Regions from separate parts of the Pantoea sp. XAF26B01_ASV70 genome, predicted to be linked through region 1. Evidence: predicted binding sites of a transcription regulator. Region 1 holds the regulator's gene; each other region holds the start of a gene.
What was found. Region 1 encodes CRP, which controls carbon source genes, mostly activating them, when cyclic AMP is high. Its sites were predicted from a motif close to ATGTGANNNNNNTCACAT; they were not measured.

Region 1 (9,738 bases):
GAGTGCACTCATGCAAACGCCTCCCGCTGATCAAAGACCCGGCTCAGCACATACTCGCGCTGGGCGATAAACTGCGGATCGGATTTGATGCTGCGGCACGACTCTCCCGCGGCAAAGCGCTGACCAAAGCCAGGACGCAGCCGCTCTACGATGCGGCCCGGTCCTGGCGACAGCAGAATCAGTTCGCTGGCCAGGAAAATCGCCTCTTCTATGTCGTGCGTAATCAACAGAATCTGTTTACCGCTGTCGCGCCACAGCGTCAGCAGCAGGGTTTGCATCTGCTCTCGGGTAAAGGCATCCAGTGCGCCGAAAGGCTCATCCAGCAATAGCAGTTGTGGATCGGTAGCCAGCGCACGCGCAATGCCCACCCGCTGACGCTGACCACCGGACAACTGCCAGATGGCGCGCTTTTCCGCACCTTCAAGCCCCACCTGCCTGATTAACCGGCGGGCAATCGCGTCGCGATCCGGGCGTGACATCCCCGCCAGCTGCAGGCCAAAGGCGACGTTATCCAGCACGTTGCGCCACGGCAGTAATCCTTCATGCTGAAACACCACGCCGCGCTCCGCACCAGGCCCGGTCACCGGCTGGTTATCCAGCGTGATGCTGCCCGACTCCACCGGCAGGAAACCGGCAACCAGATTGAGCAGTGTGGTTTTGCCGCAGCCGGAGGGGCCGAGCACCACCAGCAGTTCATGGCTATCCAGCTGCAGATTGATATCCTGCAACACCGGCTGTCCGGCATAACGGGCATTAAGGTGAGCGATGCGCAGCATAGTGCCTCCTTAAGGTTTAACTAATGGCTCGACGAAACGGGAGGTCACATAGCTGCTGTAGTCGTTATCCGCCTGCGGCACCCGGCCCTGTGCTTTCAGAAACTGCGCGGTATCGACGATCGCTTTATTGACCGGTTTGCCCAGTTGCTCAACCTGCTGCTGCGCCGTGAGGTAGGTATTGCCCTTCACCAGACCGGGCACCTGTGCTTCCGGCACACCGCTAAGGCGAGAGAGTTTGCTGAGGTTATCGGACTGCTTCAGCCAGCTGTCGGGGCTGTTCAGGTAGGCCTGCTGCGCGTCAAGCGCGCTGCGGGCAAAAGCAGTCACGATCTCCGGATGCTGCTGAGCAAAATCTTTGCGTACCACCCAGACATCCAGCGTCGGCGATCCCCAGCTTCCCACTTCCGCAGAGTCGGTTAACACCTTGCCCTCTTTTTCCAGCTCATTAACCGCCGGTGCCCAGACGTAAGCGCCATCAATGTCGCCACGCTGCCAGGCAGCAATAATCGCTGGCGGCTGCAGATTGACCAGCTGTACCTGTGACGGTTTGATGCCCCAGTGTTTCAGCGCAGCCAGCAGGCTGTAGTGGGTGGTGGAGATGAACGGCACCGCGATGCGTTTGCCAATTAAATCTTTGGGCGTAGTGATGTTCTTCTTCACCACCAGCGCTTCAGAGTTGCCCAGCTGAGAGGCGAGTAAAAAGGCTTCAATCGGCAGCTTCTGCGCCGCCGCGACCGCTAACGGACTGGAACCGATATTGCCAATCTGGACGTCACCGGACGCCATCGCACGTAATACCCCGGCGCCGCTGTCAAACTTGCGCCAGTCAACGCTGGCCCCGCTCTCTTTAGCAAAGCTGTTGTCAGCCTGCGCCACTTTCGCCGGCTCAGCCGAGGTCTGGTAAGCCACGGTGACATTGACCGCATCAGCCCGAAACGCCAGCAGCGCCAGCGCTGCGGCTAAAAAAGTTAAACGTGTTGCTGCCATGATCACTACCCCACCGTTTTTATAGTGGAGGCAGTGTCTCTGCGCGCTATAGTTTCATAAAGGAATTAAAAATTATCCCTAATAGAAATAAGTTCTTAGATCACTATCTGCAAAACAAAGTTAAAAATCGCAAATGCTGAAAATAGCTAAAGTAAGCAAAAATGTCAGGCGCTCACATTGTCCCTGTGCTATTCATATGCGTTCCCAATTATTGCCTGTTAAGGTTTCTGAATCCGATGTCGATCGAGAAAGTCGCTCAGCTGGCTGGCGTCTCCAAAGCCACGGTATCGCGGGTTCTCAACGCGCATCCCGGCGTGAAGCCCGATACGCGTGAGAAAGTTCTGGCGGCAATCTCTGCCTGCGACTATCAGCCCAACTTACTGGCGCGTCAGCTGCGTACGTCGCAAAGCAACATGCTGCTGGTGCTGATCTCGGATATCACCAATCCCTTCTGTTCACGCGTGGTTCAGGGCATCGAGGCCGAAGCGGAACTGCACGGCTATCACATCCTGCTCTGTAACTCCGCCTCGCAGCTCCAGCGTGAAGCCGCCTATCTCTCCCTGCTGACCGGAAAAGTGGTGGATGGCGTAATTACTATGGATGCGGCCTCCGGTTTACAGGATTTGCAGGCGCTCATTGCCGGGGCGCCCTGGGTACAGTGCTGCGAATTTGATCCGGATATCCCCGCCTCCTCGGTCAGCATTGATCACCTTGAAGCCGCGCGCGACACCGTCCACTACCTTGCCGGTAAAGGGCGTAAACGCATCGGGCTGATCAATGGCGACATGCGTTACCTTTACTCACATCATCGTGAAAAGGGCTACCGGCAGGCGATTGAGGAGCTGGGGTATGCGTGGTCCGGCGTCTCCTACACTTACGAAATCTCCTGTGAGGCGGGCAGTCAGGGGCTGAGGGAGTTGATGGCGCTGCCGGAACCGCCGGATGCGGTGTTTGCGGTTTCAGATGTGCTGGCGGTAGGCGTGGTGCATGCGGCGCTGGAAGCGGGTCTGCGCGTGCCGGAAGATCTGGCGGTGGTCGGGTTTGATGGCGTGTCGTTTACCCGCAGCCTGAATCCGCCGCTGACGACCATCGAGCAGCCGATGAACCAGCTGGGCGCGCGTAGCGTGCAATTGCTGCTGCAAAAGATCCGCAATGCTAATGCGCCAGTCATCCGCGAGGTGCTGCCGTGGACGCGCGTTGAACGCGCATCCAGCTAACTTAGTGCCAGATTAACAGCACGCAGGCAGCGGTCAGCAGCCCCATGGCGAGGTTAAAGATTTTCCAGGCGCGACGGCTGCGCAGAATGCGGCCGATCATCGCACCAAATCCCATCCAGATAACACCCGACACCAGATTAACCAGAAACATGCCGATGCTTATCGCCATCACTGAATGGCGATATGCGTCACCGGCCAGGCTGAAACTGGCGACCGCGCCCAGCGCCATCAGCCAGGCCTTGGGATTGATCAACTGCAACAATCCGCCCTGCCAGAAGGGCATCGGCGCATCCGGCGCCTGATCGGTTTCCAGCTTCTCATAACTGGACGTCGCTATCTTCCATGCCAGCCAGAGCAGATAGAGGCTACCGGCGATTTTCAGCACCAGGTGCAGCGAAGGATAGAGCAGGATCAGCCCGCCGACGCCAAAGGCCACCATCAGCAGCATCACCTGCATCCCGATCATGATGCCAATCATCAGCGGAATGGTGCGCATAAAGCCAAAATTAGCGCCCGAGGCGGTGAGTAACATATTATTAGGCCCGGGCGTAATGGCCGCGACCCAAAGAAATCCCAACATTGATAAGAAAAGACTCAGTTCCATGGCAATCGGGTACTCCTTACCCTGCAAGAAAAAACTTATCGAAGCTAACAGTGTGATATGGAACAGACAAGCTTTTACCACATGAAATTTACCGGACCGGAAAACGAGCACTTCACGCCTCCTGAGAGTCTGCGTAACGCGCACCTGCAGACCCTGCTGCCGCGCCTGCTACGTCGTCGTATCACGGGCGATCCCCACTGGCAACGTCTCGACCTGCCGGATGGCGACTTCGTCGATCTCGCCTGGAGTGAAGATCCGCAGTTCGCGCAGCATAAACCGCGCGTGGTGCTGTTTCATGGGCTGGAGGGCAGTTTTCATAGCCCCTATATTCATGGACTGATGGCGATCTGCCATGCGCGCGGCTGGCTGGCGGTGGTGATGCATTTTCGCGGCTGCAGCGGCGAACCGAATCGGCTCAACCGCATCTATCACTCCGGCGAAACCGAAGATGCCCGTTTTTTTCTGCACTGGCTGCGCACCCGCTGGGGCCGCGTACCCACCGCCGCGGTCGGTTTCTCGCTGGGCGGTAACATGCTGGGCTGCCTGCTGGGCCAGCAGGGCGCAGCCGCTGAGGTAGACGCGGGCGTCATTGTCTCCGCTCCGCTGTTGCTGGAGCCCTGTAGCCTAAAACTGGAACGCGGCTTCTCACGCGTCTATCAATACTATTTGCTGGCGCAGCTCAAGAAAAATGCCCGCCGCAAACTGCACGCCTGGCCGGATACGCTGCCGGTCAATCTGGCGCAGCTGAAATCGCTGCGGCGACTGCGCGATTTTGATGATGCCATTACCGCCCGCGCCCACGGTTTTCTGGATGCGGCCGATTACTATCATCGTGCCAGCGCCATGCCCTGGCTGAAGCACGCAGAGAAACCGCTGCTGATCATTCACGCCAAAGATGATCCTTTTATGAGTGATGAGGTGATCCCGCACAGCAGCCAATTATCTGCCACTATTACTTATCAACTGACACCACACGGCGGCCATGTAGGTTTTGTTGGTGGGACATTACGCCAGCCTGAAATGTGGCTGGAACAGCGTATCCCCCAGTGGATCGCCCCTTTTCTGGATAACTGATCTCGTGATTATTCCCTGGCAACAGGTCTCACCTGAGACCCTTGAAAATCTGATTGAAACCTTTGTGCTGCGCGAAGGCACGGACTATGGCGAGCAGGAACGCAGCCTGATCGACAAGGTGGCCGATGTGCGACGTCAGCTGGAAACGGGTGAAGTGGTACTGGTGTGGTCGGAACTGCACGAATCGGTCAATATCATGCCGCGCAAAGAATTTCGTGGCTGATGCACCCAACGGCATTTCGTGTTAACAATGCCTATTGCCCGACCTCACAGGGAGCTTTTCTATGTCTGCACGTCATCCCATTATCGCGGTGACTGGTTCCAGCGGCGCAGGGACCACCACCACCAGCGTGGCGTTTCGCAAAATCTTTCAGCAGCTCGATCTTCATGCGGCGGAGCTGGAAGGTGACAGTTTTCACCGCTTTACCCGCCCTGAAATGGATATGGCGATTCGTAAGGCGCGCGATTTAGGACGTCATGTCAGCTACTTTGGCCCGGAAGCCAATGACTTTGGCCTGCTGGAGCAGAGCTTTAAAGAGTATGGTCAGAGCGGACAGGGCCAGTCGCGTAAATATCTGCATACCTACGATGAAGCGGTGCCGTGGAATCAGGTGCCCGGCACCTTTACGCCGTGGCAACCGCTGCCGCAGAACACCGATATTCTCTTCTACGAAGGGCTGCACGGCGGTGTGGTGACGGCGCAGCACAACGTAGCAGAACAGGTTGATCTGCTGGTTGGCGTGGTGCCGATTGTGAACCTGGAGTGGATACAGAAGCTGGTGCGCGACACCGGCGAGCGCGGCCATTCACGTGAAGCGGTCATGGATTCGGTAGTGCGCTCGATGGAAGATTACATCAACTTCATCACACCACAGTTCTCACGCACTCACCTCAACTTTCAGCGCGTCCCGACGGTCGATACCTCAAACCCGTTCGCTGCCCGCTCTATTCCGTCACTGGATGAGAGCTTTGTGGTGATCCACTTCCAGGCGCTGGAAGATATCGACCTCCCCTACCTGCTGGCGATGCTGCAGGGCTCGTTTATCTCGCACATCAATACGCTGGTGGTGCCTGGCGGCAAAATGGGTCTGGCGATGGAGTTGATCATGGGTCCGCTGGTGAAGCGGCTGATGGAAGGTAAGCGAATAGAGTAAGAGGCCAGCAAAAACCGCTCTGAGAGCAGATGTCTTTCATAAAGATGGTAAAACTGGCTTTCCTGCGGCTAAAGACTTACCGCTGAGCAGGCTTCAGGGAGCATAAACCTTTCGCAAAGACGCAAAACCGCCATCCCTGGCCCGCGATGCTTTGCTACAGGTATATGCTCCCTTCGCTTCACGTCCGGCAACCGCATCCGGTTTCAGGAAGGTCGCTACAGACAACGCCTGGGCAGAAAGAATCTGGCAGCAATAGATAAGTTCAACACGCTGGGAACCGGGTCAGAAGAGGAAAGCGTCCCGCCGCCCGGATAAAAACGCCGGGAGCGTTTTTGAACAACGCAACGCGTTGGCCCGGCTACGGGCGCACCTCAGGGATGAGGTGCGTAATCGCGCGGGCCGAGCGGCCAGGGATTGGCTTAAGCGACTTTCCGATCTGACCCGGTTCCCAGCGCAGGCACAGTCTGACAGCAGAGCACGACAGATTTTGCCCGCGACCTTAAAAGATCCCTGCTGGTACTAAAGTTCGATCACTTCATAGCTATGCGTAATGTTGACGCCTTTACCCAGCATGATGGCCACAGAGCAATATTTTTCAGCAGAAAGATCCACGGCGCGTGATACCGCTTTATCCTGGAGGGCTTTACCACTCACGATAAAATGCAGGTTGATGTGCGTAAAGATTCGCGGCGCCTCTTCACGACGTTCTGAGGTCAGTTTTACTTCACAATCAGCCACATCGTTTCGGCCTTTTTGCAGAATTGATACCACGTCAATCGCGCTGCATCCGCCCGCCGCCATCAGCACCATCTCCATTGGGCTGGGCGCTTTATCACCCGAATTTCCATCCATCAGTATCTGATGGCCGGATGAGGATTCTCCGAGGAATGTCAGCCCTTCTACCCATTTCACTCTTGCCTGCATGATTTTTGCTCCGGAATACGCTGTTTTGTCGCCAGAGTACGCTTTCGCCTGGTAAACAGCAATCCAGAGAAATCCGCCCGTAGCTGAAGCGAGACAACAGAAGACAGTCGGCAAAAGCTGTGCTACAAACAGTGCTGAAAATATTTTTCGTCACCCGATGACGAAGCCGGGAAGGATGATGCGCACTGCGCCTGATGCGGCCCGAATAATTTCCTGAAATGGAAACGCTTGAAGCTTTCACCGCCTGACAGGGAAAACTGCCCCCTGTATTTTGGGCACGATTACAACAGAGGATAATAGCGAATGGTTCTCGGCAAACCGCAAACAGACCCTACACTCGAATGGTTCCTGTCCCATTGCCATATTCACAAGTATCCATCCAAAAGTACGCTGATTCACCAAGGTGAAAAAGCAGAAACGCTTTACTACATCGTGAAAGGTTCCGTTGCGGTTCTGATTAAAGATGAAGAAGGCAAAGAGATGATTCTTTCCTACCTGAATCAGGGCGATTTTATTGGTGAACTTGGCCTGTTCGAAGAAGGCCAGGAGCGCAGCGCCTGGGTACGTGCGAAAAGCGCGTGCGAAGTGGCGGAAATTTCTTACAAGAAATTCCGTCAGCTGATCCAGGTTAACCCTGACATCCTGATGCGACTCTCATCGCAGATGGCGCGTCGCCTGCAGGTGACGTCTGAAAAAGTGGGTAACCTCGCTTTCCTCGACGTAACCGGACGCATTGCACAGACCCTGCTCAACCTGGCGAAGCAGCCAGATGCCATGACGCATCCCGACGGCATGCAAATTAAAATCACTCGTCAGGAAATTGGCCAGATTGTTGGTTGTTCACGTGAAACCGTGGGCCGTATTTTGAAGATGCTGGAAGATCAGAACCTGATCTCCGCACACGGCAAAACCATCGTCGTTTACGGCACCCGCTAATTCCTGTCACCCACGGCGTGATGGCAACATCACGCCGTTATTGTTTGTGTTGGGCCGATGTGGCGTCGAATTATTTACCATCCTGAAGTTAACTACGCCTTGCGGCAAACGCTGGTGCTCTGTCTGCCGGTGGCGCTGGGCTGGCTGGCTGGCGACCTGCAAAAAGGTCTGCTGTTCTCATTAGTGCCCGCCTGCTGCAACATCGCCGGTCTGGATACCCCGCATAAACGCTTCTTCAAACGCCTGATTGTTGGCGGCAGCCTGTTTGCCCTCGGCAGCTTTCTGATGCAGTGGCTCACCCTGCATGCTATTCCGCTGCCGCTGATTCTGTTTGCCATGCCCTTATTGCTCGGCGTTACCGGGGAGATCAGCCCGCTGCATGGTCGTCTGCTGCCCGGCACCCTGATTGCCGCCATCTTTACCCTGAGCCTGATTGGCCGCATGCCAATCTATGTTCCCCCGCTGCTCTATATCGGCGGCACGCTATGGTACGGGCTCTTTAACTGGTTCTGGTTCTGGCTGTGGAAAGAGCAGCCAATGCGCGAAAGCCTGAGCCTGATCTATCGCGAGCTGGCTAACTACTGCGACGCAAAATATACCCTGCTGACGCAGCTGACCGATCCAGAAAAGGCGCTGCCGCCGCTGCTGGCTCGTCAGCAGAAAGTGGTCGATCTGATTAACACCTGTTATCAGCAGATGCATATGCTGTCGGCAAGCCGCGATCACAGCCATAAACGGCTGACGCGCGCCTTTCAGGTGGCGCTGGATCTGCAGGAACATATCTCGGTCAGCCTGCATCGGCCGGAAGAGGTGCAGAAGCTGGTCGAACAGAGCCACGCCGAAGCGGTGATCCGCTGGAATGCCAAAACCATCTCGGCCCGGTTGCGGGTGCTGGCGGATAACATTCTCTATCACCAGCTACCCGATCGCTTTGCGATGGATAAACAGCTCGGCGCGCTGGAGAAAATCGCCCATCAGCATCCCGACAATCCGGTGGGTAACTTCTGCCTTTACCACTTCAACCGCATCGCGCGGGTCCTGCGCACCCAGAAACCCCTTTATCAGCGCGATCTGATGGCTGACCGCCAGCGCCGTCTGCCGCTGTTACCGGCACTGCGCAGTTATCTCTCGTTTCGCTCATCGGCCCTGCGCACTGCCGGCCGCTTTGCGGTGATGCTGATGCTGGGCAGCGCGCTGGCGCTGTTCTTCAACATCCCCAAACCCTACTGGATCCTGATGACCATCATGTTCGTCAGCCAGAACGGCTACAGCGCTACCCGTGTCCGCATTCAGCACCGGGCGCTGGGCACTTTTGCCGGTCTGGTGATCGCGGCCGCCACGCTGCGCATGGCGGTGCCGGAGTCGCTGGTGCTGCTGATCATGCTGGCAATTACTTTTATCAGCTATCGCTTTACCCGCCAGTTTTATGGCTGGTCGATGATTGGCTTTACGGTCACGGCGGTTTACTCGCTGCAATTGCTGTCGCTGAATGGCGCGCAGTTTCTGCTGCCGCGACTCATGGATACGCTGATGGGTTGTCTGATCGCCTTTGGCGGGATGCTCTGGCTGTGGCCGCAGTGGCAGAGCGGCTTACTGCGGCAGAACGCCCATGACGCACTGGAAACTTATCAGGATGCGCTGCGGCTGTTGCTGGGTGACGAACAGTCACCAGAGAAACTGGCTTATCAGCGGGTGAAGGTCAATCAGGCACACAATGCGCTGTTTAACTCACTGAATCAGGCGATGCAGGAACCCGCGTTCAACTCCCGCTATCTGAGTGATATGCGGCTTTGGGTCACGCACAGTCAGTTTATCGTCGAGCATATCAACGCCATGACGATTCTGGCGCGTGAGCACACCATGCTCACTGCCTCGCTGGCTGAGCGTTACCTGCAATCCTGTGAAATCGCGCTGCAGCGGTGTCAGCAGCGGCTGGAATATGATGGTGAAAGCTCACAGGTTAACCTGCTGGATGAGCTGGAGAACATCAGTGAGGGACCGATCACGGTGGTGGAGCAGCATGTGCGGCGCATTCTCGATCATCTGAGCGTGATGTACACCATTTC
Region 2 (9,738 bases), 1.7 Mb from region 1:
ATATCGACGCGGTTGAGAGCAAGCTGTTTGGCATTGGCGCAGAGAGCTACACCGTGGGCTCCAATGAGTTTTATCTTGGTTACGCCGCCAGCCGCCAGACGGCACTATGCCTGGATGCAGGACATTTCCATCCCACCGAAGTGATCTCCGATAAAATTTCCGCCGCGATGCTCTATGTGCCGCGTCTGCTGCTGCACGTCAGCCGCCCGGTGCGCTGGGACAGCGACCATGTGGTGCTGCTGGATGATGAAACTCAGGCGATCGCCAGTGAGATCGTCCGCCATCAACTGTTCGACAAAGTGCATATCGGACTCGATTTCTTCGACGCCTCTATCAACCGGATTGCCGCCTGGGTTATCGGCACCCGTAACACCAAAAAAGCGCTGCTGCGTGCCCTGCTGGAGCCAACCGATCGTCTGCGCCAGGCCGAGAACGAGGGCGATTACACCGCGCGGCTGACGCTGCTGGAAGAGCAAAAATCATTGCCGTGGCAGGCGGTATGGGAAGCCTGGTGCCTGCGCCATGACGTCCCGGCTGATGCCAGCTGGTTAGGCGACGTCCGTCATTATGAACAACAGATTTTGAGCCAACGTTAAGGATTTCACTATGCAAAGCATTCTTTCTTCCGGGTTTGTTAAGGGAATGGTCAAAGCAACCAGCGATATGTGGCTGAAGGGCTGGGACGAACGTAACGGCGGCAACGTCAGCCTGCGTCTGCGGGAAGAGGAGGTTAAACCTTTTGCCGCTGATTTCTGCCTGCAACCGCGCTGTATTGAGCTGACACAACCTGCGCCGGCGCTGGCGAACGACTGGTTTCTGGTGACCGGGTCAGGAAAATTCATGCGTAATGTCCAGCTTGATCCGGCGGATTGTCTGGCACTGCTGCAGGTCGATGACAAAGGGCTCTCTTATAAAATTCACTGGGGCCTGTCGAATGGCGGTTTGCCGACCTCTGAACTGGCGTCACACTTTCAGTCTCATGCGGTGCGTAAAGCGGTCAGCAAGGGTGCAGACCGGGTGATCATGCACTGTCACGCTACCAACTTTATGGCCTTAAGCTATGTGGTTGAGATGGATTCCGCCCGCTTTACCCGCCTGCTGTGGGAAGGGAGTACCGAATGTCTGGTGGTGTTCCCGGACGGTGTGGGTGTTTTACCCTGGATGGTGCCCGGCACCGATGAAATCGGCACCGCGACCGCCGGGCAGATGCAGTCACATACCCTGGTGATGTGGCCATTCCACGGTGTCTTTGGCACGGGCCCGACACTCGATGAGACTTTTGGTCTGATTGATACGGCGGAGAAATCGTCAGAAGTGATCGTCAAAGTGCTGTCGATGGGCGGTATTCGTCAGAGTATCACCACAGAACAGCTGGTTGCATTGGGTGAGCGATTTGGTGTGAAGCCGTGGCAACCGGCGCTGGATGCAGGGCCTGCTAATGCTGCGTAAAGCCTTTGTGATGCAGGTGAACCCTTATTGCCATGCAGAGTATGAGCGTCGGCACTCACCGATCTGGCCTGAACTGGCCGAAACCCTGAAAGCGCACGGCGCGCATAACTATGCCATCTGGCTGGACGCCGAGCGGCATCTGCTGTTCGCCAGTGTTGAGATTGAATCTGAGGAGCGCTGGAACGCGGTGGCGGAAACGGAGGTCTGTCAGCGCTGGTGGGCATCAATGAAAGATCTGATGCCGTCTAATGCAGATAACAGCCCGATCAGTGAGCCGTTAAAACCGGTTTTCTTTCTGGAATAAAATCGGGAATAAAAGATGAAAAGGGCGGCATCGCCGCCCTGATATTTTTAACGCTTAGCCTGACACAGGCCGGTGAGTGTCGGCCACATCGCCATCAGCGTATCAATAATGCTCTCCAGATCGTCACGCTCAACGCCTTCACGCGCCCGCACCGACATGCCCTGCAGCATACAACTCAGATAACGTGACAGCGCGGGAATGTTTACTGACGCACTCAGTTCACCACGCTGCTGACGCGCCAGCAAAAAATCTTTTAACACATGCTCCTGCGACTGATGCTGCTGTTGCAGCATGGTGGCAATCTCTGCTGAAGCCGCCGACAGGGCGGTTGAGGTGCAGATAAAGAAACAGCCGCCGGGAGAGTCGCGTTCGGTAAAACAGGCCGCGGTGGCGCGGAAATAGGCTTCAATAGCCCGATCCACCGGTAACTGGTCATCGCCCAATGCCGCTTCACGCCATGCACTGAACTTCTCCACGTAGCGCTCCATCGCCGCGCGAAACAGTCCCTCTTTATTAACAAACTCGGCGTAGAGGGTTGGCGCTTTCGCGCCGGTTGCGGCCACCAGATCGGCCAGAGAAGTTCCCTCGTAACCGTGCGTCCAGAACAGGGTCAGAGCTTTATCGAGCGCTGCTTCGCGATCGAACACTTTTGGTCGGCCGCGGCATTTCTTTACATCGCAATCCTGAACCTGACTCATACACCCTCACTGACAGTAAAACACCCTATTAAATTACCGATCATTATAAAAATGTGCAAGGCCTGGCGTGGATGTCGCCGGCAGGGGTTGCCATTTTGTGCGCCAGCGCATTATTACAGCCCCTTAGGTTAAGTCAGAAAAGAAGCTGAAGCCCATAATCACGCCACTCCGCGAATTAAATAACGCTCATTAAATAAATGTTGACGACAAACCGTATCGGGGTCTATCATTTGTTTAACGGTCATTAATTAAATAGTGACAACCCATTCAGACCAACCGAATTTCAATATTGAATAGAGAGATTATTATGAAAAACATCAAAATCACCCTGGCAGCACTGGCACTGACGACTCTGACTTTTGGCGCATCTGCCGCTGACCTGGTGACCAGCGAACCTGTTAATCAGCAGCCAGTTGGCACCATCTCTGTACTGGGCGGCACCAATCTGTCTTCTGTTGAAGCGCAGCTGAGTGCTAAAGCGGATGAAGCGGGTGCGAAATCGTTCCGCATCACCTCAACCAGCGGCCAGAACAAACTGCACGGCACGGCTGTGATTTATCAGTAATTTTGGTTTTTCAACAGAATAAGTGAGAAGGGGTTCGTTATGAAAAGTATCAATATGATGGTCGTGGCGGCGGTGCTAAGCGGTCTGTCATTTGCCAGCGTAGCGGCCCAGCAGGTCAGCAGCACACCGCTGGATCAGCAAAAAATCGGTGTCATCAGCGCAACGGGCAGTACTAATCTGCTTTCGCTGGAGCAGCAACTGTCAGAAAAGGCCAGCGATGCAGGGGCAAAGTCTTTCCGCATCACTTCGACCTCTGGCAGCAACAACCTGCATGGCACAGCCGTTCTTTATAGATAAAGTGATCGGTAAATAACCCTGAACAGGCTTCAGATAACCCGCTTATCTGAAGCCTTTTTTATTATCCGTTACTGCGTAACTGTGGATAACGACGGAAGATATAAACACACCAGAGTAACGCCACCAGGCCAATCATCCCGCCGACATTGCCAACTTCCGCCATGCTCAGATGCAGGCTGACCTGATTACCCAGCAGCGCACCCGCGCCGATACCGATATTGTAGATACCGGACATCAGCGACATCGCCACATCCGTGGCATCCGGTGCCAGCGACAGCACCCGCACCTGCATACCCAGTCCGATCATCATCATCGCCATTCCCCAGACAACGCACAGCGTTGAGATAGCCGCAGGGCGAACGGCAGCAAAAATCAGCAGGCCCATGCACAGGGTGATCAGCGCGATGGCCGCAATCAGCAGTCCGGAGGGAAACTTATTACCGAGTGTGCTGAACAGTACGCTACCCACAATGCCCGCAGAGCCAAACAGCAGCAGTAGCAGGGTGGTGAAGTTGCCACTGGAATGGGCCACGGTTTGCATAAAGGGCTCGATATAGCTGTAAGCGGTGTAATGCGCGGTAACAACCAGCGTCACCAGCAGATACATGCTGACCAGCGCCGGACGGCGAAACAGCATCGGCACACTGCTCAGCGAGCCGGTATGTTCACTCGGCAGACGCGGCAGGATGCGCACCAGCATAATCATCAGCACCAGTGCCGAAAGGCCAATCGCGCCGAAGGTCGTACGCCAGCCAAGATACTGACCCACCACGCGGCCAATCGGCACGCCCAGCACCATCGCCAGCGCGGTACCGGTTGCCAGCATACTCAGCGCCTGAGTTTTCTTACCGGCCGGAGCGACGCGAATCGCCAGCGAGGCGGTGATCGACCAGAACACCGCGTGAGACAGGGCGATACCCACGCGTGACACCATCAGCGAACGGAAATCCCAGGCAACGGTAGAAAGAACGTGGCTGACGATAAAGATCAGGAACAGCACACCCAGCAGCAGTCGTCGCTCAATATTGCGGGTCAGCAGCATCAGCGGCAGTGAGAGCAGTGCGACCACCCAGGCATAGATGGTCAGCATGATCCCGACGTCAGCCGTCTGCATTGAAAAGTCAGCAGCGATGTCAGATAACAGGCCAACCGGCACAAATTCGGTGGTATTAAATACAAAGGCGGCGATGGCCAGCAATACCACGCGTAGCCAGGCAGTTTTACGTGAAACAGTAGTTGGTTGCATGAGGAGTCAAGTCAGTCAGTACAGCGAATCGGATGCGGCAGAAACATCCAGCGAAAGTGACCTGCGTCACAAATTACTGACCATTGTAGTGAATAAAGCGGGAAGAGAAACCTTATAAACGCCTTTTAATGCTGAAATTTTTTTATCGCCCCATCACAGGGCGATAGCCTGAGGTTATTGACCGCGACGCCGGGCGGGCATCATTCGCAGCAGAGTATTGTCTTTCAGCAGATAGTGATGGAACAGTGCGGCAGCAGCATGCAGTCCGATCAGCCAGTAACCCAGCGGTGCCAGGGTTTCATGCCAGCCAATCAGCATATCCGCCATATCAAAGTCAGGTTCAGGCGCGACCGGCATGCTGATGCCAAACAGCCACCATTCCCGACCTTTAAGATAACGCGATGTCAGGCCGAGGATCGGCAGAGTGATAAACAGAGCATAGAGCAGGGTATGAGTCAGATGTGCCAGCCCGGTTTGCCAGCGCGGCGGAGCGGGAGTAATGGGCGGTGTGCGATGCCGGGTGCGTAAAAAGAGGCGGGCAAGCATCAATACCAGGATGGTCGCGCCGGCGCTGAAATGGGTAATGATCATGGCATAACCCTGCCAGGATCCGCGCTGTGCAAAACCGCGCAGTTCAATGGTGGCGTAGGCCGTCACCACCAGTAAAAAGGTGAGCCAGTGAAGGGCTATCTGAGCGCGCGCAAACTTATCCCGCATTGTGCATTCCATTAAAGAGAATCAGAAAAATTAACATAACGGAAAACAGCGGTAATTCTTAACAAATTAGCGCAGCGGGAAAAATTTTTTTCCCCTTACCAGGTGGATCAGATTAACGCGAAGCCGGGGTGTGCTTCAGGGCCACGCTGAGCTGGGTGGCCTGCTGGTCAACATTTTTGAGTGGACAACAATTTTCACAGCCGATTGCGCCAGCATAATATTTTTTAGCCTGCAGGATGGCGGCATTCACATGGTAAAAACTGCCCAGAAACATACGGTTATCGATGTCGGGAAGATGGGGGCAGCCTGCGGCATGAACCACATGATTATTGTTATATCCTGACTGTTTATTGACGTAGTAGTAGAGAGCCACAGGCGTTCCTTGTTGCCGTGTTAAAAGGCAAAGCAGATGAATTATTACAATAAAAACGATTATAGCGGGAAACCTGCGTTTTGTTTGCTGTGGCTCTGAATAGCGCGTTTATTGTGATAAACCGCCAGGCCCGCAGGAGAAGCCAGGCCTGGCATGAGAAGACATTCTCAGAGTTTTTTACTGTGCAGACGCCAGGCAACCAGTAACGCCAGGATCAGCAGGACGCTGATAAACAGCGTAATCCCGCTCCAGCCAAAGTTATGCCAGAACACGCCACCCAGCGTACCCGCGACGCTGGAACCCACGTAGTAGCTGAACAGATAGAGCGAAGAAGCCTGGCCTCGTGCCCGGCGCGCCCGGGGGCCAATCCAGCCGCTGGCAACCGCATGGGCGGCAAAAAAACCGGCGGTGAACAGCATCATCCCTGGCAGGATCAGCCAGAGGGAGTTGAAGGCGGTAATCAGCAAACCCAGCAACATGATGGCGGTAGCACCCAGCATCACCGGTCCCCGACCCAACCGGTTGGTCAGCGCGCCCGCCTTAGGCGAACTCCAGGAGCCGGTGAGGTAGACCACTGATAACAGCCCGACCACAGCCTGGCTGAGATGCCAGGGCGCATCCAGTAAACGGTAGCCAATATAGTTAAACAGGGTGACAAATGCTCCCATCAGCAGGAATCCTTCGGCAAACAGCCAGGGCAGGCCCGGATCGCGCCAGTGCAGCCGGAAGTTAATCAGCAGATTACGCGGACGCAGCGTAATGGGCCGGAAATGGCGCGACGCAGGCAGGATTTTCCAGAACATCAGCGCCGAGGCCAGCGAAAAACAGCCGATCACCGCCACGGCGAGTCGCCATGAGAAGAGGTCAGTCAGCACGCCGCTCAGCAGTCGACCGCTCATCCCGCCTATCGAGTTACCGCTGATATATAACCCCATGGAAAAGGCGACGACCCGTGCATCCATCTCCTCGCTGAGGTAGGTCATGCCGACCGCCGCCACGCCACTCAGCGACAACCCCATCAGCGCCCGCATAATCAGAATGCCGTGCCAGCTGGTCATGGTGGCCGAGACCAGCGTGCAGATGGCGGCCAGCATCAGGGCTGTGACCATCACCGATTTACGACCGATAGCATCAGAGAGCGGCCCGGTGACCAGCAGGCCCAGCGCCATCAGGCCGGTCGAGATGGAGAGCGACAGGCTGCTGGTTGCCGGAGAGATACCAAACTGCTGTGACAGCACCGGCAGAATCGGCTGCACACAGTAGAGCAGGGCAAAGGTCGCCAGCCCGGCGGAGAAAAGCGCCAGCGTCACGCGCATAAACTGTGGGGAATCCCGGCGGATATGACCTGAAGCGGCAACTGACTCTGGCGGCGCAGAGACCGCATTCTCATCCACTGTGACAGCCTGTGTTGAGCGACTCACACATCTTCCTCAAATTTAGAAAACCTGTCGTCAGCTTAGGAAAGCGGCATTATGATGTCTAATATATTAATAATCTCAAATGAGACGTTTAAGATATGAATATCGAACTGCGTCATCTGCGTTACTTTGTTGCAGTGGCGGAAGAGTTACATTTCGGGCGGGCGGCCCAGCGACTGAACATTTCTCAGCCGCCGCTCAGCCAGCAGATTATTCAGCTGGAAACAGAAACGGGCGCAAGGCTGTTCAATCGCACTAACCGCAGCGTGCAGCTTACCGCTGCCGGACAGCAACTGCTGAGTGACGCCCGCGCGATTCTGTTGCAGGTCGAGCAGGCGGCCGATCGCGCCGCCCGGCTGCATCGTGGTGAAGAGGGGGAGCTGCGGATTGGCTTTACCTCCTCGGCCCCGTTTACCGCCGTGGTCTCTGACGCGCTATTCCGGTTTCGTCAGCGCTGGCCGCAGGTACATATTCAGATGCAGGAGATTAATACCCGCCAGCAGCTCGCACCGCTTCATGATGGACGGCTCGATCTTGGCGTGATGCGCAACACGCCGCTGCCCGCCGATCTGCGTCATCAGCTGCTGCTGAGTGAGCCGCTTTATGCCGTGGTGCATAAGGCGCATCCGTTGGCTGACGCCGATAAAATCTCTGTCACTGCCCTGGCGGCGGAACCCTTTGTATTCTTTGACCCTCAGGGCGGAACCGCGCTCTACAGCGATATTCTGGCGCTGCTGCACCGCTACCATATCAAGCCCTTTATTACCCAGGAAGTGGGTGAGGCGATGACCATACTGGGGCTGGTGGCAACCGGGTTAGGCGTTTCCATTCTGCCTGCCTCATTTCGTCGGGCGCGGCTGGCCGATCTGGTCTGGTTGCCCTTAACGGAAGAGGATGCCATTTCAGAGCTGTGGCTGGTCTGGTCAGCCGGACGCGAAATAAATGCGCAGATGGAAAACATGATGGCGTTGCTGCGGCGAAACCGGCCCTGATGCGCGGGCAACACCGCATCAATCTGTGCGATAAATCACATTTCTAATCAAATATTTGACGCTGTCGCCGGATCTGGCTCACCATGGCGCATGTTTATTTAGAAGCGCGAAAATAACCGGGAGCAGGGTTGTGAATCCGGACAGTCAACCTGGCCACATTGACCAGATCAAGCAGACTAATGCAGGTGTCGTATATCGATTAATTGACCGTTATGGTCCCATTTCGCGTATCGAACTTTCCCGCCGTGCCCAGCTTGCTCCGGCCAGCATTACCAAAATTGTGCGTGAAATGCTGGACGCACATTTAGTGCAGGAGACCGAGTTTCAGGATCCCGGCAGTCGTGGTCGTCCGGCGATAGGCCTGATACTGGATACCGACGCCTGGCACTATCTGGCTATTCGCCTGCATCGCGGCGCCATGACGTTTACGCTGCGCGATCTCAGCAGCAAGGAACTGGTGGAAGAGAGCCTGCCGCTGCCTGATGAGTCTGCTCAGCCGTTACTTACCGCGCTGATTGAACAGGTTGATGCCTTCTTTATTCGTCATCAGAAGAAGCTGGAACGCCTGACGGCCATTGCCATTACATTGCCAGGGCTGATCAACGCCGCGTCTGGTGTGGTGCATCGGCTACCGGGTTATGAGGTGCGCGATATGCCGCTGGGCGATGCGCTGGCGGCGCGAACCGGCTTACCGGTGTTTGTGCAGCACGATATTTCAGCCTGGACGCTGGCGGAGTCGCTGTTTGGTGCCTCACGTGGGGCGCAGGATGTGATTCAGATTGTGATTGATGAAACCGTGGGAGCCGGGGTGATCAGTGGCGGTCAGCTGTTGCATAAAAGTGGCAGGGCGCTGGTCGAGATCGGGCATACCCAGATCGACCCGTATGGTCAGCAGTGCTACTGCGGTAATCATGGCTGTCTGGAGACCGTAGCCAGCACCGGCAGTCTGCTGGCTCTGGCGGCGCAGCGTCTGCCGGCCCAGCCCGACAGCCTGCTCAATAATCAGCCGCTGACGCTGGAGTCGCTGTGCGCGGCGGCGCAGTCTGGCGACCGTCTGGCGCGCGACACCATCGCCAGCGTGGGTCATCATGTTGGCCGGATTCTGGCGATGATGGTCAACATCTTCAATCCTCAACATATTCTTATCGGTTCCCCCCTGAATGCCGCCGCGGATGTGCTGTTTCCGGCCGTGAGCAACACCATTCTGCAGCAATCACTCCCGGCCTACAGCGCGAGTATCCAGCTGGCACCTACCGAATTTAGCGAGCCGGGAACGTTAGGCGGCGCAGCCCTGATCAAAGACGCGCTCTATAACGGACACCTGTTAGTGAAACTGTTGCAAGGTTAAGCGGGCCTAATCTTGCGCTAACGCAATCTGTTCTCATCCTCCATTCCTTAAAATGCCGGTTCGCAGCAAGGTTAATCACCGATTAACCGCAACGGTTCGAGAGGAGAAGTTGAGTGAACAGACTATTTGTTACCGGCACTGACACCGCAGTGGGCAAAACGGTGGTGTCACGCGCCCTGTTACAAAGTTTTATCCAGGCCAGGCTCAGTGCCGTCGGGTACAAGCCCGTCGCGCGCTGCGCGGTCAAAACCGCTGACGGCCTGCGTAACAAAGATGCACAGGTTCTGCAAAGCGCTTCATCTATCGATTTACCCTATCAGGCGATCAATCC
Region 3 (9,738 bases), 1.6 Mb from region 1:
TGCTGCGAAAGCCGCATTCCCTGCCAGGGCACTCACTGCGGCGAAAACGCCCGCTGCAATCAGGCTTTTTTTCGTGATGTTGTTCATTATTACACTCCAGTTTTATTTTCGTCACCGTGGCGATGCTCTGCCCCGGCGTCCCCCGTCTACGGGCTCCCTGGCCTGTTACCAGGGAGATTGACCCCAAAAAGTGGTCTGTTTGCTGATGCGCTTTCCGACTGTCTCGCCGAACAGGCGATCAGATCAGTGTTTTTTGATGAAATAGTACTTCAGGTCTGTCATGTCCTGCGGGTCTTTGCCCGTGAAGCCGCCAACCCAGGGCTTCACCAGGCGCACACTTACGCGGTAGTAAACTGGCACAATTGGTGAGTCTTTGTCGAGTTGTGTTTCAGCCTGCTGATACAGGCCGGCGCGCTGCGCCTCGCTGCCCGCCGTCAGCGTCTCCGCCATCAGACGATCAAAGGTCGCGCTGCTGTAAAACGCGGTGTTGATCGAGGCGTTGCTGATCAGCATGTTCAGGAAGGTTGAGGGTTCATTGTAGTCAGCACACCAGGTGGCGCGCACCACGTCATACTGCGCCTGATGACGGGTCTCCAGCATGGTTTTCCACTCCTGATTCTGCAGCGTCACCTTAGCACCCAGGTTTTTCTGCCACATCGACGCGGCCGCAATCGCCTGCCGTTTGTTCTGATCGGAAGTGTTGTAGAGCAGCGTAAAGGTCAGCGGATGGGCAGCATCAAAGCCGGCCTCTGCCAGCAGCTTCTTCGCGGCTTCATTACGCTGCGCCTGCGTCCAGGTGAACCAGGCAGGTGGAGTGAGTTTGATACCGGCGGTAAAAGGCGGCGTCAGGCTGTAAGCCGGAATCTGCCCCTGGGCCATGATCTTATTGGCAATCACCTCGCGATCGAGGGTCATCTTCAGTGCGGCACGCACCCGCGCATCGGTAAACGGCGGCTTTTTGTTATTAATCTCGTAGTAGAAGGTGCAGAGCAGCGGGCTGACCTTCACTTCATCGCCCAGCTCTTTGCGCAGCTTGCCAAACATCTCTGGTGGCACCGCACTGTTGGTAATATCTGTGCCGCCACTGCGGTAGCGATTAATATCGCTGTTTTCAGACGCGATCGGCAGGAATGTCCCCTGTTCAATCACGGTGTGCGCATTATCCCAGTAGCGAGGATTACGCTTCACGACAATTTTTTCATTCACTACCCAGTCGCTTAGCGTGTAGGCGCCGTTGCCGATGTAGTGACCCGGGCGGGTCCAGGCTTCGCCCCACTGCTTAATGGCTGGCTCATAAACCGGTTTCATCGCCGTATGCGCTAACATCGCCACCAGGTAAGGAACAGGTTCACTCAGGGTAATTTGCAGCCGATGGGCATCCAGCGCCTTCACGCCCAGCTGATCGGGTGACGCTTTACCGGCAAGGATGGCATCAATATTGGCAAAATGGGCTGCCTGCAGATAGCTGGAGTAAGGCGACGCGGTTGTCGGGTCCACCAGACGGCGCCAGCTGTAGACGAAATCAGTGGCGGTAACCGGCTCACCGTTGCTCCACTTCGCATCCTCCCGCAGATTAAAAATCCAGACGGTGGGTTGCGGGTTTTCCCAGCTTTTAGCGACGCCAGGAACGACCTGCCCGCTGTTATCGGTATTGACCAGGCCGTCCAGCAGGTTGTGAATAATATTGGATTCCGGCACGCCTTCGGTTTTATGCGGATCCAGCGAGGAGACTTCACTGCCGTTATTGATCACAATCTGTTGCTCCGCGGCCAGTGTTGTACCCGGTGCCACCGTGGCGGCATAGGCCGGCGAAAAAGCCATTAACAAAACGACTGCGAGTGTTGACCGCTGCTGCTGCAAGTTCTTCATCCCAATCATGCGAAACGCCAACCTTAAATTAAGTATCCCGACAGGCTTAAGCAAAAAGCGTTCTCACTTTGGGCTTTCGGAGAAAAAATTTTACGTTGGGCCAAAAATTATCAGAAGCCGCGAAGGCGCGCCAAAGCAAAATAGCTAAAATGTTAACTAATTCTCTTTTATCATGAGAAGTCAGGCAGCGGAAGTGTTAATTTTCGTCCTGAAAATATCATATCGATATGAAAAATAGACTATTTAGCTGGAAACCCCTCTTAAGAGCGGAAAGCAGCGACAAACAGCCTCTTTTTTGGCACTTATATTGGATAATGTGGCTTCAGCGTGATGAAATTTAAGATAGCGTGATTATTCTGGCAGTTTGTGAGGCTTACACGAAAATAGAGAGCAGAATATCGTGTGAAAATAGTGACATTATTTTGCAGAAAAAAGTCTGTGAGCCAGCGCGCAGTAATGAAATTTATAATTGCCTGATTCTGTTAAGCACAACGAATAATTGCATCGTAATGGTGCATAAAATGCCCCTACTGCACCATTACGGATCATTATTTCACTTCACTCTCTGAAATAAGTAGGCGTTTAATTGAGTAAGCCGGGAAAAATGGACTTCATGCCGGTGACAACAAATTCGATGCCCAGTGCCATCAGTAACAGACCCATAATACGCGTAATGACGTTGATACCGGTCTGGCCAAGAATACGCACCATTAACGGCGCGGCCCGAAAGAGTAACCAGCAGCAGAATGCAAAAATGGCAATCGCCAGGGTGAACCCCAGCAGATTTATCCAGCTGTGGTAGCGGGTGCTCCAGACAATGGTCGAGCTGATAGCACCCGGCCCCGCCATCAGCGGCAACGCCAGCGGCACAACCCCCACACTTTCACGAATCGCCGTTTCTGACTTCTCCTGCTTATTCTGCTTATCTTCGCCCAGCTTGCCGCTGATCATCGACATCGCAATGGTGACGACCAGGATCCCACCCGCGATGCGGAAGGAGTCAATCGAGATGCCAAACACATGCAGAATCGCATCCCCAAGGAACAGTGACGTCCAGAGGATAATAGCAACCGCCAGATTGGCAGTGAGGTTGGTTTTGTTACGCTCAGCCACCCCCTGATAACGGGTCATGCTGATGAAGACCGGAATAATTCCCACCGGATTGACCAGCGCAAAGAGCCCGACAAAAAATTTTATATAGCCTGATAAATCTAACAGCGCAGGGTTCACGACTTTACTCCGTACCACAGGGGGGAAAACGCGCCTAATGTATGTGAAAACAGGCACGGACGCCAGATGCTGACTCAGCTATTTATACTGTTGAATGACGGACCATCCAGCGCTTTACCCCAGAGATTAAAAAGTGACTGGATTTAGCCGCTACCAGGCTGATGACGTGAAGAGGTAACCAATTTGATAAACAAAGGGCGTAAAGGGGAGCTGAAAGGTGTCAGCTTGCGGTTAAATTGATCTGCATCAAAATTGCCCTACCCCAAACCAGGTAATCTTTTCGCAACGGAAGTATTAGCGGCAGCGAAGAAAACCTCACTGACTGCAACAGAAGACTAGTTCAGTAAACAGTTGAAAATCCGGGCGTTCTGACCCAGTCCAACGCCTTATGGCAACGTGACTATACTCAGGGCGCAGGATTGTTTACTAAAAAAGTTTAACTTCCTTCAGGAGAACACCATGGCCGTAACCAATGTCGCCGAACTTAATGCACTGGTTGAACGTGTAAAAAAAGCCCAGCGTGAATATGCCAACTTTTCTCAACAACAGGTCGACGCCATCTTCCGTGCCGCCGCCCTCGCCGCCGCAGACGCCCGAATCCCGCTTGCCAAGATGGCCGTTGCCGAATCAGGTATGGGCATCGTCGAAGACAAAGTGATCAAAAACCATTTTGCTTCAGAATATATCTACAACGCTTATAAAGATGAAAAAACCTGTGGTGTGTTAGCCACGGATGATACTTTCGGCACCATTACCATCGCCGAACCTATTGGCCTGATTTGCGGTATCGTCCCGACGACCAACCCCACTTCAACCGCCATCTTCAAAGCATTAATCAGCCTTAAAACCCGTAACGGCATCATTTTCTCTCCCCATCCACGCGCCAAAGATGCGACCAACAAAGCTGCAGACATCGTATTGCAGGCGGCGGTGGCTGCCGGTGCGCCAAAAGATATTATCGGCTGGATCGACGCACCTTCCGTTGAGCTGTCAAATCAACTGATGCATCACCCTGACATCAACCTGATTCTCGCCACTGGCGGTCCGGGCATGGTGAAAGCGGCTTACAGCTCCGGTAAACCTGCGATTGGTGTCGGTGCGGGTAATACGCCGGTCGTGATTGATGAAACCGCCGATCTGAAACGTGCGGTTGCGTCGATTCTGATGTCGAAAACCTTTGATAACGGGGTTATCTGCGCCTCTGAACAATCGGTGATTGTGGTTGATTCAGTCTATGACGCGGTGCGTGAACGTTTCGCCAGCCACGGCGGTTATATGCTGCAGGGTGCCGAACTGAGTGCGGTGCAGAATATTATTCTGAAAAACGGCGGCCTGAATGCGGCTATCGTTGGCCAGCCAGCGTTCAAAATTGCGGAGATGGCCGGTATCAGCGTGCCACCGAGCACTAAGATTCTGATTGGCGAAGTGAAGCTGGTGGATGAGTCTGAGCCGTTCGCCCATGAAAAACTCTCACCAACCCTTGCGATGTATCGGGCGAAAGATTTCCAGGATGCGGTCGCGAAAGCAGAAAAACTGGTCGCCATGGGCGGTATCGGCCACACCTCATGTCTCTATACCGATCAGGACAACCAGACCGAACGCGTTCACTACTTCGGCGACAAAATGAAAACCGCGCGTATTCTGATCAACACCCCCGCCTCGCAGGGTGGTATCGGCGACCTCTACAACTTTAAACTGGCGCCGTCTCTGACGCTGGGTTGTGGTTCGTGGGGCGGAAACTCTATTTCAGAGAACGTCGGTCCAAAACATCTGATCAATACCAAAACTGTCGCCAAGCGAGCTGAGAATATGTTGTGGCATAAACTTCCTAAATCCATCTACTTCCGTCGGGGTTCACTGCCAATTGCGCTGGAAGAAGTGGCAACGGATGGCGCGAAACGTGCCTTTATCGTCACTGACCGCTTCCTGTTCAATAACGGCTATGCCGACCAGGTGACCCGTGTGCTGAAATCACACGGCATTGAAACGGAAGTGTTCTTCGAAGTTGAAGCTGACCCGACGCTGAGCATCGTGCGTAAAGGTGCTGAGCAGATGAACAGCTTCAAACCGGATGTCATCATCGCGCTGGGCGGTGGCTCACCGATGGATGCCGCGAAAATCATGTGGGTGATGTACGAACATCCGGAAACTCACTTCGAGGAGCTGGCGTTACGTTTCATGGATATCCGTAAACGTATCTACAAGTTCCCGAAAATGGGTGTCAAAGCGCGCATGATTGCCATCACCACCACATCCGGTACCGGTTCTGAAGTCACGCCGTTTGCTGTAGTGACCGATGATGCGACGGGTCAGAAATATCCGCTCGCTGACTACGCACTGACGCCTGATATGGCGATTGTCGATGCCAACCTGGTGATGGATATGCCGCGTTCACTCTGCGCCTTCGGCGGCCTGGATGCCGTGACGCATGCGCTGGAAGCTTATGTTTCAGTACTGGCGAATGAATACTCTGACGGACAGGCGCTGCAGGCACTGAAACTGCTGAAAGAGAATCTGCCAGCCAGCTATGCCGAAGGCGCCAAAAATCCGGTGGCGCGTGAGCGCGTACACAATGCCGCCACTATCGCCGGTATTGCATTTGCCAACGCCTTCCTCGGGGTTTGTCACTCAATGGCGCATAAGCTGGGTTCAGAGTTCCATATCCCACACGGCCTGGCCAACGCCCTGTTAATCTCTAACGTTATTCGCTACAACGCGAATGACAACCCGACTAAACAGACCGCTTTCAGCCAGTACGATCGCCCTCAGGCGCGCCGTCGCTACGCCGAGATTGCTGACCATCTGGGGCTGAGCGCACCAGGCGACCGCACCGCGCAGAAAATTGAGAAGCTGCTCGCCTGGCTGGATGAGATCAAAACTGAACTTGGTATTCCGACCTCTATCCGTGAGGCGGGTGTGCAGGAAGCGGACTTCCTGGCGAAAGTCGATAAACTGGCCGATGATGCGTTTGATGACCAGTGTACCGGCGCTAACCCACGTTATCCGCTGATTGCTGAACTGAAACAGATTATGCTTGATACCTACTACGGTCGTGAATTTGTCGAACCGTTCTCAAGCGTAGCCGAAGCCATTGCTGAGCAGCCGGTAAAAGGTATTAAGCTTGAGAAGAAAGCCAAAAAAGTCTGATAGTGCCGTTCTGACTGTCTGATAAAAAAACCCGCCTCGGCGGGTTTTTTATTGCCTGAACAATAGGGTTAATTCAGCGGAGTCTGAGCGCCATGGATCGCCTGCAACGATCCCTGCTCTATCGCCTGTTTATAATGCTTACGGCAGACTGAGATATAACGTTCGTTACCGCCAATCACCACCTGCTCACCCTCACTGAAAGGTTTGCCCTCGCTATCCAGTCGCAGAACCATACTGGCCTTGCGCCCACAGTGACAAATAGTTTTGAGTTCAACCAGCTTATCTGCCCACGCCAGCAGATACTGACTGCCAACAAACAGTTCACCGCGAAAATCCGTTCGCAGACCATAACAGAGCACAGGAATATCAAGGTCGTCTACGACATCTGACAGCGCTTTAACCTGCTCACGGGTCAGGAACTGACTCTCATCAACCAGCACGCAATGAACAGGCTGAACGGCATGTTCAGCAGCGATGTCGCTGTAGAGTGATGTCTCTGCGTTGTATAGCAAGGCCGGTGACGATAGTCCGATACGGGAACTCACCTGCCCGGCACCAAAGCGATTATCGATTTCAGCGGTGTAAACCAGTGAACGCATGCCGCGCTCATGATAGTTATATGAGGATTGTAGCAGTGCGGTTGATTTCCCTGCATTCATGGCAGAGTAATAGAAATAGAGTTGAGCCATCGGCGCGTATCTTCATCAGGACTGAATGGAATGGCGCGCATATTACCACAAAGCGGCGGCAATACGTTGCGGTTGATGAGTGAATAAAGTGTAACGGCTGGCCGTTTATTCCTCTGCATGCCGTTTCCAGCGCCTGTTATGTGCAGTGCCGAACGGGATAAGTTTTGCTTATTTTACCCGCAACAAAATCAATGACATTTTTGTTGCTGACCTGAATACATTAAATTTATTTGATATCGGACTAAAGGAAAATATTTTTATTCTGCACAACTGTGCAATTTTCTGGTGAAAATTATTTTTAGTCACCTGGGTAATTAGTGATATACATATTTTTATGATTGCAGTTATTTTATGTCGCCACTACTATTAGCGGGCAACACAACTTTTCCCTTATTCAGAGACCAGGACAATGAGCGAAGCACTAAAAGTTCTTAATAATATCCGTACGCTGCGCGCCCAGGCCAGAGAGTATTCCGTTGAAATACTGGAAGAGATGCTGGAAAAGCTGGACGTAGTAGTAAAAGAGCGCCGTGAAGAAGAGTCTCATTTTCAGGCAGAAAATGAAGAACGCACGCGTAAACTTAATCAGTATCGTGAAATGCTACTGGCTGATGGTATTGACCCGAATGAACTGATTAACACGCTGACCGACACACGGACTGCGGCAAAAGGTAAACGCTCAGTACGTCCGGCTAAATATGGTTACACCGATGAAAAAGGCGAGTCCAGAACCTGGACCGGTCAGGGCCGCACACCGGCCGTGATTAAAAAAGCGCTGGAAGAACAGGGTAAAAAGCTGGACGATTTTTTACTGTAAAAAACCGCAGGGTGACTGCCTTCCTGGCAGCCAGATGCGCAATAAAAAAGGAAGCCGGAGCTTCCTTTTTTTCTTTTAAGCAGATACTCAGACGCGGTAAAAGTCGCGGTACCAGTCCACAAAGTTTTTAACGCCCTCTTCGACCCCGGTCTGCGGTTTGAATCCAATTGCCTTAAACAAGGCTTCGGTATCCGCACTGGTTTCCAGTACATCTCCAGGCTGCATTGGCATCAGATTTTTCTTCGCAGTAATACCCAGGGCTTTTTCAATCGCTTCGATATAGTTCATCAACGTGACAGGCTGACTGTTTCCAATATTATAAACACGATAAGGCGCTGAACTGGTTGCCGGCGATCCGGTTTCAACTGTCCAGTTGTCGTCCTGTTGTGGAATAACATCCTGCAGGCGAACAATGGCTTCAGCAATATCGTCAATATAGGTAAAGTCGCGTTTCATCTGGCCCTGGTTATAAACGTCAATCGCCTCACCGGCAATCATTGCTCGGGTGAATTTGAATAACGCCATATCCGGACGGCCCCACGGGCCATAGACCGTAAAGAAGCGCAATCCAGTGGTCGGCAGCTGATAGAGATGCGAGTAAGTGTGTGACATTAACTCGTTGGCTTTTTTGGTCGCTGCATATAAAGAAACCGGATGATCAACGCTATCTTCGGTTGAGAACGGCATCTTGCGATTCAGACCATAGACTGAACTGGATGAGGCGTAGAGCAGATGTTCAATTTTATGATGACGGCAACCTTCAAGGATATTGAGGTGACCCGTCAGATTGGAGTCTGCGTAGGCATGAGGATTTTCAATGGAATACCGGACACCAGCCTGAGCGCCAAGATGGATAACGCGCTGGAATTTTTGCTGATCGAACAGTGACGCCATTGCGTCACGGTCCGCCAGGTCCATCTCAATAAAAGTAAAACCAGGATCGGCCTTAATTAAATTGAGACGGGCATGCTTGAGATTTACGTCGTAATAATCATTCAGGTTGTCGATACCGACAACCTGGTGACCGGCGGCCAGCAGACGCTGGCTGACATGAAAACCAATAAAACCTGCGGCGCCGGTGACCAGAAAGTTCATAAATCCCTCGTTAATTATGCAGTTTGAATAGACGCTCCGCGGCCGATTGCATAATAAACGAAACCGCGTTTGCTGATACGCTCTGGATCATACAGGTTACGACCATCAAAAATCACGGCTTCTTTCAGTGCATTTTTGATGATGTCGAAGTCAGGCGCACGGAAGTTTTGCCACTCCGTACAGATGACCAGACCGTCAGCGCCCTGCAGTGCGGCTTCTTTGGTACCCATCAGCTTAAGATCGCTGCGGTGACCGTAGATACGCTGTGCTTCATCCATCGCTTCCGGGTCAAACGCCTGAACAGATGCGCCAGCTTCCCAGAGCGTTTCCATCAGCACACGGCTGGAGGCTTCACGCATGTCGTCAGTGTTCGGCTTAAATGACAGGCCCCAGAGCGCAAACGTTTTACCTTTCAGATCGTCACCAAAATGACGTTTGATAAAGGTTGGCAGTTTGTTTTTCTGGTTGTCATTCACATCTTCCACGGCCTGCAACAGACGTGGCTGATAGCCAATTGACTCAGCGGTACGGATTAACGCCTGCACATCTTTCGGGAAGCAGGAGCCGCCGTAACCACAGCCAGGATAGATAAAGTGGTAGCCAATGCGGGGATCGGAACCGATGCCCTGGCGTACTTTTTCAATATCCGCGCCTAAACGTTCAGCCAGGTTAGACATCTCATTCATAAAGCTGATTTTGGTGGCCAGCATGCAGTTTGCTGCATACTTGGTCAGCTCTGCGCTGCGGATATCCATCATGATCATACGATCGTGGTTACGGTTAAACGGCTCATAGAGCTCGCGTAACAGTTCTACCACGTCGTCGTTGTCAGTACCGACAACGATACGTTCTGGACGCATACAGTCATTAACTGCAGCACCTTCTTTGAGG

Region 2: a site for CRP is predicted at 4,614-4,631, ahead of ACX8ZY_RS10005 (sugar transporter). Genes of this name have one in related genera too.
Region 3: a site for CRP is predicted at 3,334-3,351, ahead of adhE (bifunctional acetaldehyde-CoA/alcohol dehydrogenase). Genes of this name have one in related genera too.

Annotation. Positions count from the first base shown of each region.
Region 1 is NZ_CM137251.1:416,483-426,220, reverse strand. Features, by position in the region: gene tauC (taurine ABC transporter permease TauC) at 1-12, opposite strand, end outside; gene tauB (taurine ABC transporter ATP-binding subunit) at 9-776, opposite strand; gene tauA (taurine ABC transporter substrate-binding protein) at 786-1,763, opposite strand; gene ACX8ZY_RS01955 (LacI family DNA-binding transcriptional regulator) at 2,000-2,980, shown strand; gene ACX8ZY_RS01950 (LysE family translocator) at 2,982-3,584, opposite strand; gene ACX8ZY_RS01945 (hydrolase) at 3,642-4,658, shown strand; gene ACX8ZY_RS01940 (YheU family protein) at 4,663-4,881, shown strand; gene ACX8ZY_RS01935 (phosphoribulokinase) at 4,943-5,812, shown strand; gene ACX8ZY_RS01930 (OsmC family protein) at 6,332-6,736, opposite strand; gene crp (cAMP-activated global transcriptional regulator CRP) at 7,040-7,672, shown strand; gene ACX8ZY_RS01920 (YccS/YhfK family putative transporter) at 7,730-9,738, shown strand, end outside.
Region 2 is NZ_CM137251.1:2,141,766-2,151,503, forward strand. Features, by position in the region: gene ACX8ZY_RS09975 (L-rhamnose isomerase) at 1-596, shown strand, start outside; gene rhaD (rhamnulose-1-phosphate aldolase) at 607-1,449, shown strand; gene rhaM (L-rhamnose mutarotase) at 1,439-1,753, shown strand; gene ACX8ZY_RS09990 (TetR/AcrR family transcriptional regulator) at 1,801-2,451, opposite strand; gene bhsA (multiple stress resistance protein BhsA) at 2,759-3,016, shown strand; gene bhsA (multiple stress resistance protein BhsA) at 3,056-3,313, shown strand; gene ACX8ZY_RS10005 (sugar transporter) at 3,375-4,559, opposite strand; gene cybB (cytochrome b561) at 4,734-5,276, opposite strand; gene ACX8ZY_RS10015 (hypothetical protein) at 5,389-5,649, opposite strand; gene ACX8ZY_RS10020 (MFS transporter) at 5,817-7,070, opposite strand; gene ACX8ZY_RS10025 (LysR family transcriptional regulator) at 7,166-8,059, shown strand; gene mlc (sugar metabolism global transcriptional regulator Mlc) at 8,190-9,407, shown strand; gene bioD (dethiobiotin synthase) at 9,521-9,738, shown strand, end outside.
Region 3 is NZ_CM137251.1:1,993,567-2,003,304, reverse strand. Features, by position in the region: gene oppA (oligopeptide ABC transporter substrate-binding protein OppA) at 1-87, opposite strand, end outside; gene ACX8ZY_RS09330 (ABC transporter substrate-binding protein) at 244-1,869, opposite strand; gene ACX8ZY_RS09325 (YchE family NAAT transporter) at 2,452-3,099, opposite strand; gene adhE (bifunctional acetaldehyde-CoA/alcohol dehydrogenase) at 3,559-6,246, shown strand; gene tdk (thymidine kinase) at 6,315-6,935, opposite strand; gene hns (histone-like nucleoid-structuring protein H-NS) at 7,345-7,752, shown strand; gene ACX8ZY_RS09305 (NAD-dependent epimerase) at 7,840-8,847, opposite strand; gene ACX8ZY_RS09300 (UDP-glucose dehydrogenase family protein) at 8,862-9,738, opposite strand, start outside.